DNA from 2 places in the Halomonas sp. GD1P12 genome. Region 2 is predicted to be linked to the other one. Evidence: predicted binding sites of a transcription regulator. Region 2 holds the regulator's gene; the other holds the start of a gene.
The links. Region 2 encodes sigma-54, which starts transcription at its own class of promoters, with help from an activator protein. Its sites were predicted from a motif close to TGGCACNNNNNTTGCTNT; they were not measured.
Positions count from the first base shown of each region.

Region 1: the regulator sigma-54 is predicted to act here: its motif matches at 1,848-1,865, upstream of OCT39_RS16170 (amino acid ABC transporter substrate-binding protein).

Region 1 covers NZ_CP107007.1:3,511,870-3,515,252, forward strand. Annotated here, with positions in the region: gene speE (polyamine aminopropyltransferase) at 1-546, shown strand, start outside; gene OCT39_RS16165 (amino acid ABC transporter substrate-binding protein) at 649-1,674, shown strand; gene OCT39_RS16170 (amino acid ABC transporter substrate-binding protein) at 1,930-2,955, shown strand; gene OCT39_RS16175 (amino acid ABC transporter permease) at 3,035-3,383, shown strand, end outside.
Region 2 covers NZ_CP107007.1:2,124,571-2,127,953, reverse strand. Annotated here, with positions in the region: gene OCT39_RS09965 (PTS sugar transporter subunit IIA) at 1-406, opposite strand, end outside; gene hpf (ribosome hibernation-promoting factor, HPF/YfiA family) at 411-719, opposite strand; gene OCT39_RS09955 (RNA polymerase factor sigma-54) at 801-2,213, opposite strand; gene lptB (LPS export ABC transporter ATP-binding protein) at 2,319-3,044, opposite strand; gene lptA (lipopolysaccharide transport periplasmic protein LptA) at 3,079-3,383, opposite strand, start outside.

The DNA.
Region 1 (3,383 bases), 1.4 Mb from region 2:
GAGAAGGTTACCCAGATCGATATCGACGAGGAAGTCACTAAAGCTTCCGAGCGCTTTTTCCCGGCGCTGGTCGAGTCCAATAGTGACCCGCGTGCCGAGCTTCTGTTCGCCGACGGCGTGAAGTGGGTCAATGACGCCGAGGACGAAAGCATCGATGTCCTGATCATCGACTCCACCGACCCGGTCGGCCCGGCGGAAGGGCTGTTCAAGACCGACTTTTTGAAGCGCTGCCACCGGATTCTCAAGCCCGGCGGCGTGCTGGTGCAGCAAAGCGAGTCGCCGCTTTATCACTCGGGCTCGATCATTCGCGAGCTGCGCACGGACATGCAGGCGGCAGGCTTTGAAAGCGTGGCGACCCTCCCCTTCCCGCAGCCGGTCTATCCGTCCGGCTGGTGGAGCGTGACGCTGGCCGGCAAGGGGGCAAGCGTTGAAACCTTCCGTGAAGAGGCTGCCGCAGGCCACGAAATGCCGCTACAGTACTACACGGTAGAGGCTCATCGCGGCGCCCTGGCGCTGCCGCCGTTCATGCGCGCCGCCTTCGCCTAACGCTCATCGAGCGGCCAAAACGTTGACGAGACCGGGCACTGCCCGGTCTTTTTGATGGTATTTGTAGATCGCACGACTTTCCAATCAGAGGGAGCAATAACAATGAACAAACTCCATCGATGCAGCGGTATGGCCGGCGTGCTGGCCGCGGCGCTGTTACTCCCGGGCCTGGCCCAGGCCAATACGCTGGAGACGGTCAAGGAGCGCGGGTCGCTGCGCTGCGGGGTCAACGCCGCCCAGCCCGGCTTTTCGGCGCTGGACGACGAGGATACCTACCGGGGGCTGGATACCGACATCTGCCGGGCGGTGGCCGCCGCCGCGCTTGGCGAAGGCGCACGCGTCGAGTTCGTGCCGCTCGATTCCGTCGAGCGCTTCGCCGCGCTCCAGTCCGGTGAAGTCGACGTGCTGGCTCGCACCACGACCTGGACCTCGAGTCGCGACACGACCCTTGGCCTTCACTTCACCGGGGTGAGCTACTTCGATGGTCAGGCGTTCATGGTGGCAAGCGACCTGGGGGTGCAAAGCGCGCGCGAACTCGACGGGGCGGCGGTGTGCACCCAGTCCGGCACCACCAGCGAGCTCAACCTGGCCGACTACTTTCGCCGCCACGACATGACCTTCGAAGCAGTGGTCTTCGACGCCCCGGAGCAGTCGATCATCGGCTTCGAGGAGGGCCGCTGCGACGTGCTGAGCTCGGACTCTTCGCAGCTCTACGCCCAGCGCATGCAGCTTCGTGATCCGGACATGGCGGTGGTGCTGCCCGAGGTCATCTCGAAAGAGCCGCTGGGGCCGGCGGTGCGCCAGGGCGACGATCAGTGGTTCAACATCGTCAAGTGGTCGCTCTATGCCATGCTCAACGCCGAGGAACTGGGCGTGAGCCAAACCAACGTCGATGACATGCTCAAGGAGGACGCCCCGGAGGTGATGCGCCTACTGGGCCGCGACGGCGATTTTGGCGAGGGCATGGGACTTGACGCCGACTGGGCCTATCAAATCATCAAGCAGGTCGGCAACTACGCCGACGCCTTCGATCGCAACGTTGGCACGGGTTCACCGTTTAATATCGGCCGCGGGCTAAACGCGCTGTGGAAAGATGGCGGTGTGCAGTACGCCCCGCCCATTCGCTAGGCGCGCCGGCGCTATTTGGCTGTTTTTGCTCGACGAATTTCAAACAAACGTTTGGAAGTCGCACCAAAAGAGAGCGATGCGTAGCCGATTCCGCACCGTTTTACACCACCACTTTGGTCATAACGTTGGCGCTTTTGCGTTGAAAAGCGCTGAATGAGTCGCCAAGTCCTTTCTGGCATCTTCCTTGCTAGCGTTAGAGGTGTCATGCACTACCGGCATGTATAACGATATTCAAATAACAGGACGGGAAACACCATGTTCAATAAGAAAAACGCGGTACTGCTGGCCTCTGCCGGCGCTCTTACCCTATCCGGTGTCGCGAGCGTTCAGGCGGACGTATTGGAAGATACGCGCTCACGAGGCGCCGTGCAGTGTGGCGTGAGCGATGGCCTGCCGGGGTTCTCCGCCCCCAACGATAGCGGCGAGTGGCAGGGGCTCGACGTCGATATCTGCCGCGCCGTGGCCGCCGCGGTACTGGGCGATGCCGACGCGGTCAACTACATCTCGCTCAACGCCGTCGAGCGCTTCACCGCGCTGCAGTCGGGCGAGGTCGACGTGCTGTCGCGTAACACCACCTGGACCACCACCCGCGACACGACACTCGGCCTCAACTTCGCCGGCGTCACCTTCTACGACGGTATCGGCTTCATGGTCAACCGCGACTTAGGGCTCAGTGGCGCCGATGAACTCGACGGTGCGGCGATCTGTATTCAGTCCGGCACCACCACCGAGCTCAACGTGGCGGACTACTTCCGCGCCAACGACATGGCGTTCGACCCGATCGTTTTCGACACCTCCGAGCAGACCGTGGGCGGCTTCCAATCCGGGCGCTGCGACGTACTGACCTCCGATACCTCTCAGCTGGCGGCGCTGCGCATCCAGCTCGACGACCCGGAAGGCGCGGTCATCCTGCCGGACATCATCTCGAAAGAGCCGCTGGGCCCGGTGGTACGCCAGGGCGACGACACCTGGTTCAACATCGTCAAGTGGTCGCTGTTCGCGATGCTCAACGCCGAGGAGTACGGCATCACCTCTGAAAACGTCGACGACATGATGGACAGCGAAAACCCGGACGTCGCGCGTATCCTGGGTCAGGACGGTAATTACGGCGAAGGCATGGGCCTTGAGGCCGACTGGGCGTACAACATCATCAGCCAGGTCGGTAACTACGCCGAGAGCTACGACCGAAACGTCGGCATGGATTCCCCGCTCGAGATCGAACGCGGCGTCAACGCGCTGTGGAACCAGGGCGGCTTCCACTACGCACCGCCGATTCGCTAAGCGTCTCGCAATACCCGGCCCGCCGTGCATCGCCCGGCGGGCCGTTTGATCGATCCTGCCGTATCGCGGAGACGCCTTCATGTCAGCAAGACCAACCGCTCGCCCGGGGGGCCACAAGCCCCCCTTCTGGCGAGACCGCGCCAAGCGCGCGCTCATTTTTCAGGTGCTGGTGGTGGCGGCCGTCGCCGTCTTTTTGCTCTACATCGTGAGCAACACCCAGGACAACCTGGCCGCCCGCGGCATCACCACGGGCTTTGGCTTTCTGGACAACACCGCAGGCTTTGGCATCGTTCAGAGCCTGGTCGACTACTCCTCGCAGAGCACCTACGGGCGTACCTTTTTCGTCGGGCTTTTGAACACGCTGCTGGTGGGCGGGCTTGGCGTACTGGCCGCGACCCTCATCGGCTTCATCGTCGGGATCGCCAGGC
Region 2 (3,383 bases):
ACTTTCGAAACTGCGCGCGGGTCGTGGCGTCGTTCATGATGGTGGCGACCTGGCCCAAAAGCGCCAGATGCGTGTCGTCCGCCTCTTCCGGTACCAGCAGCACGAACACCAGATCCACCGGATCGCCATCGATGGCGTCGAAGTCGACGGGTTCGGCGAGCTTTAGAAAGCCGGCGATCGGCGCGCTGCAGTGCGGACTTCGGGCGTGGGGAATCGCGACCCCATTGCCGATGCCGGTACTGCCAAGGCGCTCACGACCGACCAGCCGGCTGAAGACTTCCTGACTATCCAGGCTCGGTGTGTTTTGAGCGATGAACGTGCTGAAGAACTCCAGCACCCGTTTTTTGCTGCCCCCGGGGACGTCGAACAGCACGCGCTCCGGGGGGAGTATGGTTTCCAGGGTCATCGAATTAACGCACGCCAGCGCCCTGGGCGCGGGCCTGTGCTTTTTCCTTGTGTTTTACCAGTTGGCGGTCGAGCTTGTCGGCCAGGGCGTCGATGGCGGCATACATATCGTTGTCCTCGGCTTCGGCGTGTACGTCGGCGCCCGAAGCATGCAGCGTGCAGGCGGCCTGCTGACGCTCCTTTTCGATCGACAGCGTCACCTGCACGGTGGTGATGTTGTCGTAGTGGCGTTCGATACGCTCGAGTTTCTCGTTGACGTAGTCACGCAGGGCGTCTGTCAGTTCCAGGTGATGACCGGTAATGTTCACTTGCATCGACGTACTCCTAATCCAGGACTGTCCTTCGATTGTAACCCTTTTTCCGCCATTGCAAAGCCCTGCCGGCAAGTTTCCCGTTTAACGTAAACGGCGCCGCTCACTGGAGGAGGGAATGCCCATCGCTTCGCGGTATTTGGCCACGGTGCGCCTGGCCACGTTGATGCCGTTGGCCTCGAGTAGCGTGACCAAATGGCTGTCCGATAGCGGCTTGCCTGGCGTTTCGTCTTGAATCAGTTTTTTGAGCCGGGCGCGGATCGCGGTGCTGGAGTGGCTGTCGCCGCCGTCCTGACCGCTCACCTGGCTCGAGAAAAAGTACTTGAGCTCGAATACGCCGCGGGGCGTGTGAATATATTTTTGCGTCGTGACCCGCGAGATCGTCGACTCGTGCATCTCCACCGCTTCGGCGATGTCGGCGAGAATCAACGGTTTCATCGCTTCTTCGCCGCGCTCCAGAAAACCGATCTGGCGAGCGATGATTTCGCGGCCAACGCGCAAAAGGGTGTCGTTTCGACTCGACAGGCTCTTGATCAGCCAGCGCGCCTCCTGCAGGTGTTCTTTCAAGAACTGATTGTCCTGGCTCTTGTCGGCGCGCTTGATGAGGCTGGCGTAGTCCGGCTGAACGCGAAGCTTGGGCAGCGCCTCCGGATTGAGCTCGAGATGCCAGCCTTCCTGGTCGTGACGGACCACCAGGTCCGGGGTGATGTAGCTTTGGTTGGTGGCACCAAAGGCGCTGCCCGGGCGCGGGTCGAGGCTTCGAATCAGCCGAACCACATCGTCGAGCTGCTCGTCATCGAGGCTGAGGCGGCGTTTCAACAGGCGCAGGTCGTTTTTGCCCAGCGCTTCCAGAAACTGACGCACCAGGCGCCGGGCCTGCATCAGCAGCGGAGTATCGTCGGCAAGCGCTGCCAGCTGTAGCAGCAGACACTCGCGCAGATCGCGGGCGAACACGCCGGTGGGCTCGAACTGCTGCACGCGCAGCAGCACGTTTTCCACCTCCCGCTGGCTCAGGCCGTCCAGGCCCTGGGCCTTAAGGCCTTCGCGAATGTCGTTAAGCGGCTGGGTCAGGTAGCCGTTGGCATCCAGCGCATCGATCAGGCTTTCGGCAATGGCATGGTCTCGTGGGCTGGTATCCGTCATCGCCAACTGCCACAACAGATGCCCCTGAAGGCTTTGGCCAGTGGCCTGGCGCTCGAAATCCGGGCCTTCGCCGCTGCCACCGGCGGCCATGTCCTGGTAGGTGTCGGACCATTCGCTGTCGGTGGCAAGCTCCTGGGGGATGCTCTCTTCCCACTCGGTTTCTGGCGTCTCCTGGGTTGTCTCTTCGCCGAATTCGTCTTCCTGCTCTAAAAGCGGGTTGGCGTCGAGCGCCTGCTGGATCTCCTGGCGCAGGTCCAACGTCGAGAGCTGCAGCAGGGCGATAGCCTGCTGCAGCTGCGGTGTCATGGTCAGCTGCGTACCGACGCGCAGCTGTAGAGAAGCTTTCATGACCATCGAAGAACCACTCGTTACTCGTAAAGCTCCACACTAGAGCGAGACGGGGTTCGACGCAAGTGCAATAAATATGCCACTACCCGGAACTTTATGGTTGTCACCGGGTTAGAGGCGAAAATCTGCGCCCAGATAGACCTCGCGCACCTTTTGATCGCCAAGAATGGCGTCGGCGTCGCCGCTTGCGATGATATGGCCGTCGCCGACGATATAGGCGATGTCGCAGATATCCAGCGTCTCACGGACGTTGTGGTCGGTGATCAACACGCCGATATGGCGCGCCTTGAGCGCAAGGATGATCGACTTGATCTCGCCGACGGAAATTGGATCCACCCCGGCGAAGGGTTCGTCGAGCAGGATGAAGGCCGGGTCAGTGGCCAGCGACCGGGCGATTTCCACGCGGCGGCGCTCGCCACCGGAGAGGCTCATCCCCAGGTTGTCGCGAATGTGGGTGATGTGAAAATCTTCCAGCAGCTGCTCCAGGCGCGCCTGGCGGGCAGGGCGGTCCAGCTCCTTGCGCGTCTCCAGAATGGCCATGATGTTGTCGGCCACCGAGAGCTTTCTAAAGATCGATGCCTCCTGGGGCAGATAGCCGATGCCGGCGATGGCGCGTTCGTGCATCGGTGCCCGGGTCAAATCCAGCTCGTCGATACCTACGCTTCCGGCATCCGCCTTGACCAGCCCCACGATCATGTAAAACGAGGTCGTCTTGCCCGCCCCGTTAGGGCCAAGCAGGCCCACGACGCTGCCCTGGGTGATCTCCAGATTGATATCCTTGACCACCCGGCGGCGCTTGTAGCTTTTGGCCAGGTGGCGGGCGTGAAGCGTCTTGATCGCTTCAGGTTGGGTGCTCGACACGATGACTCTCCTATTGCGCGGGCTGCAGCGTCATGCGAATGCGCTGGTTGTCGCCACCGCTGACGTCGGAGCGCGCCTGAACCACTTCGCGGTCGATAAAATACTCCAGCCGCCCGCCACGAAAGCGGTCGCTGCGCTGGGTGAGCTCGGCCTGATCGATCAGCTCGACCCGGCGCTCGCTGACGTGGTAAACGATGCGTCGCGCCCAGCCCTCCATGGGCGCCGGCTCATTTTCGAGCTGGTTGCGAAGATAGGCGCGCTCGCCGGTGGCGGTCGCCTGGGAGAGCTCGCCGGCATCGTTGCGCGTGATTTCGA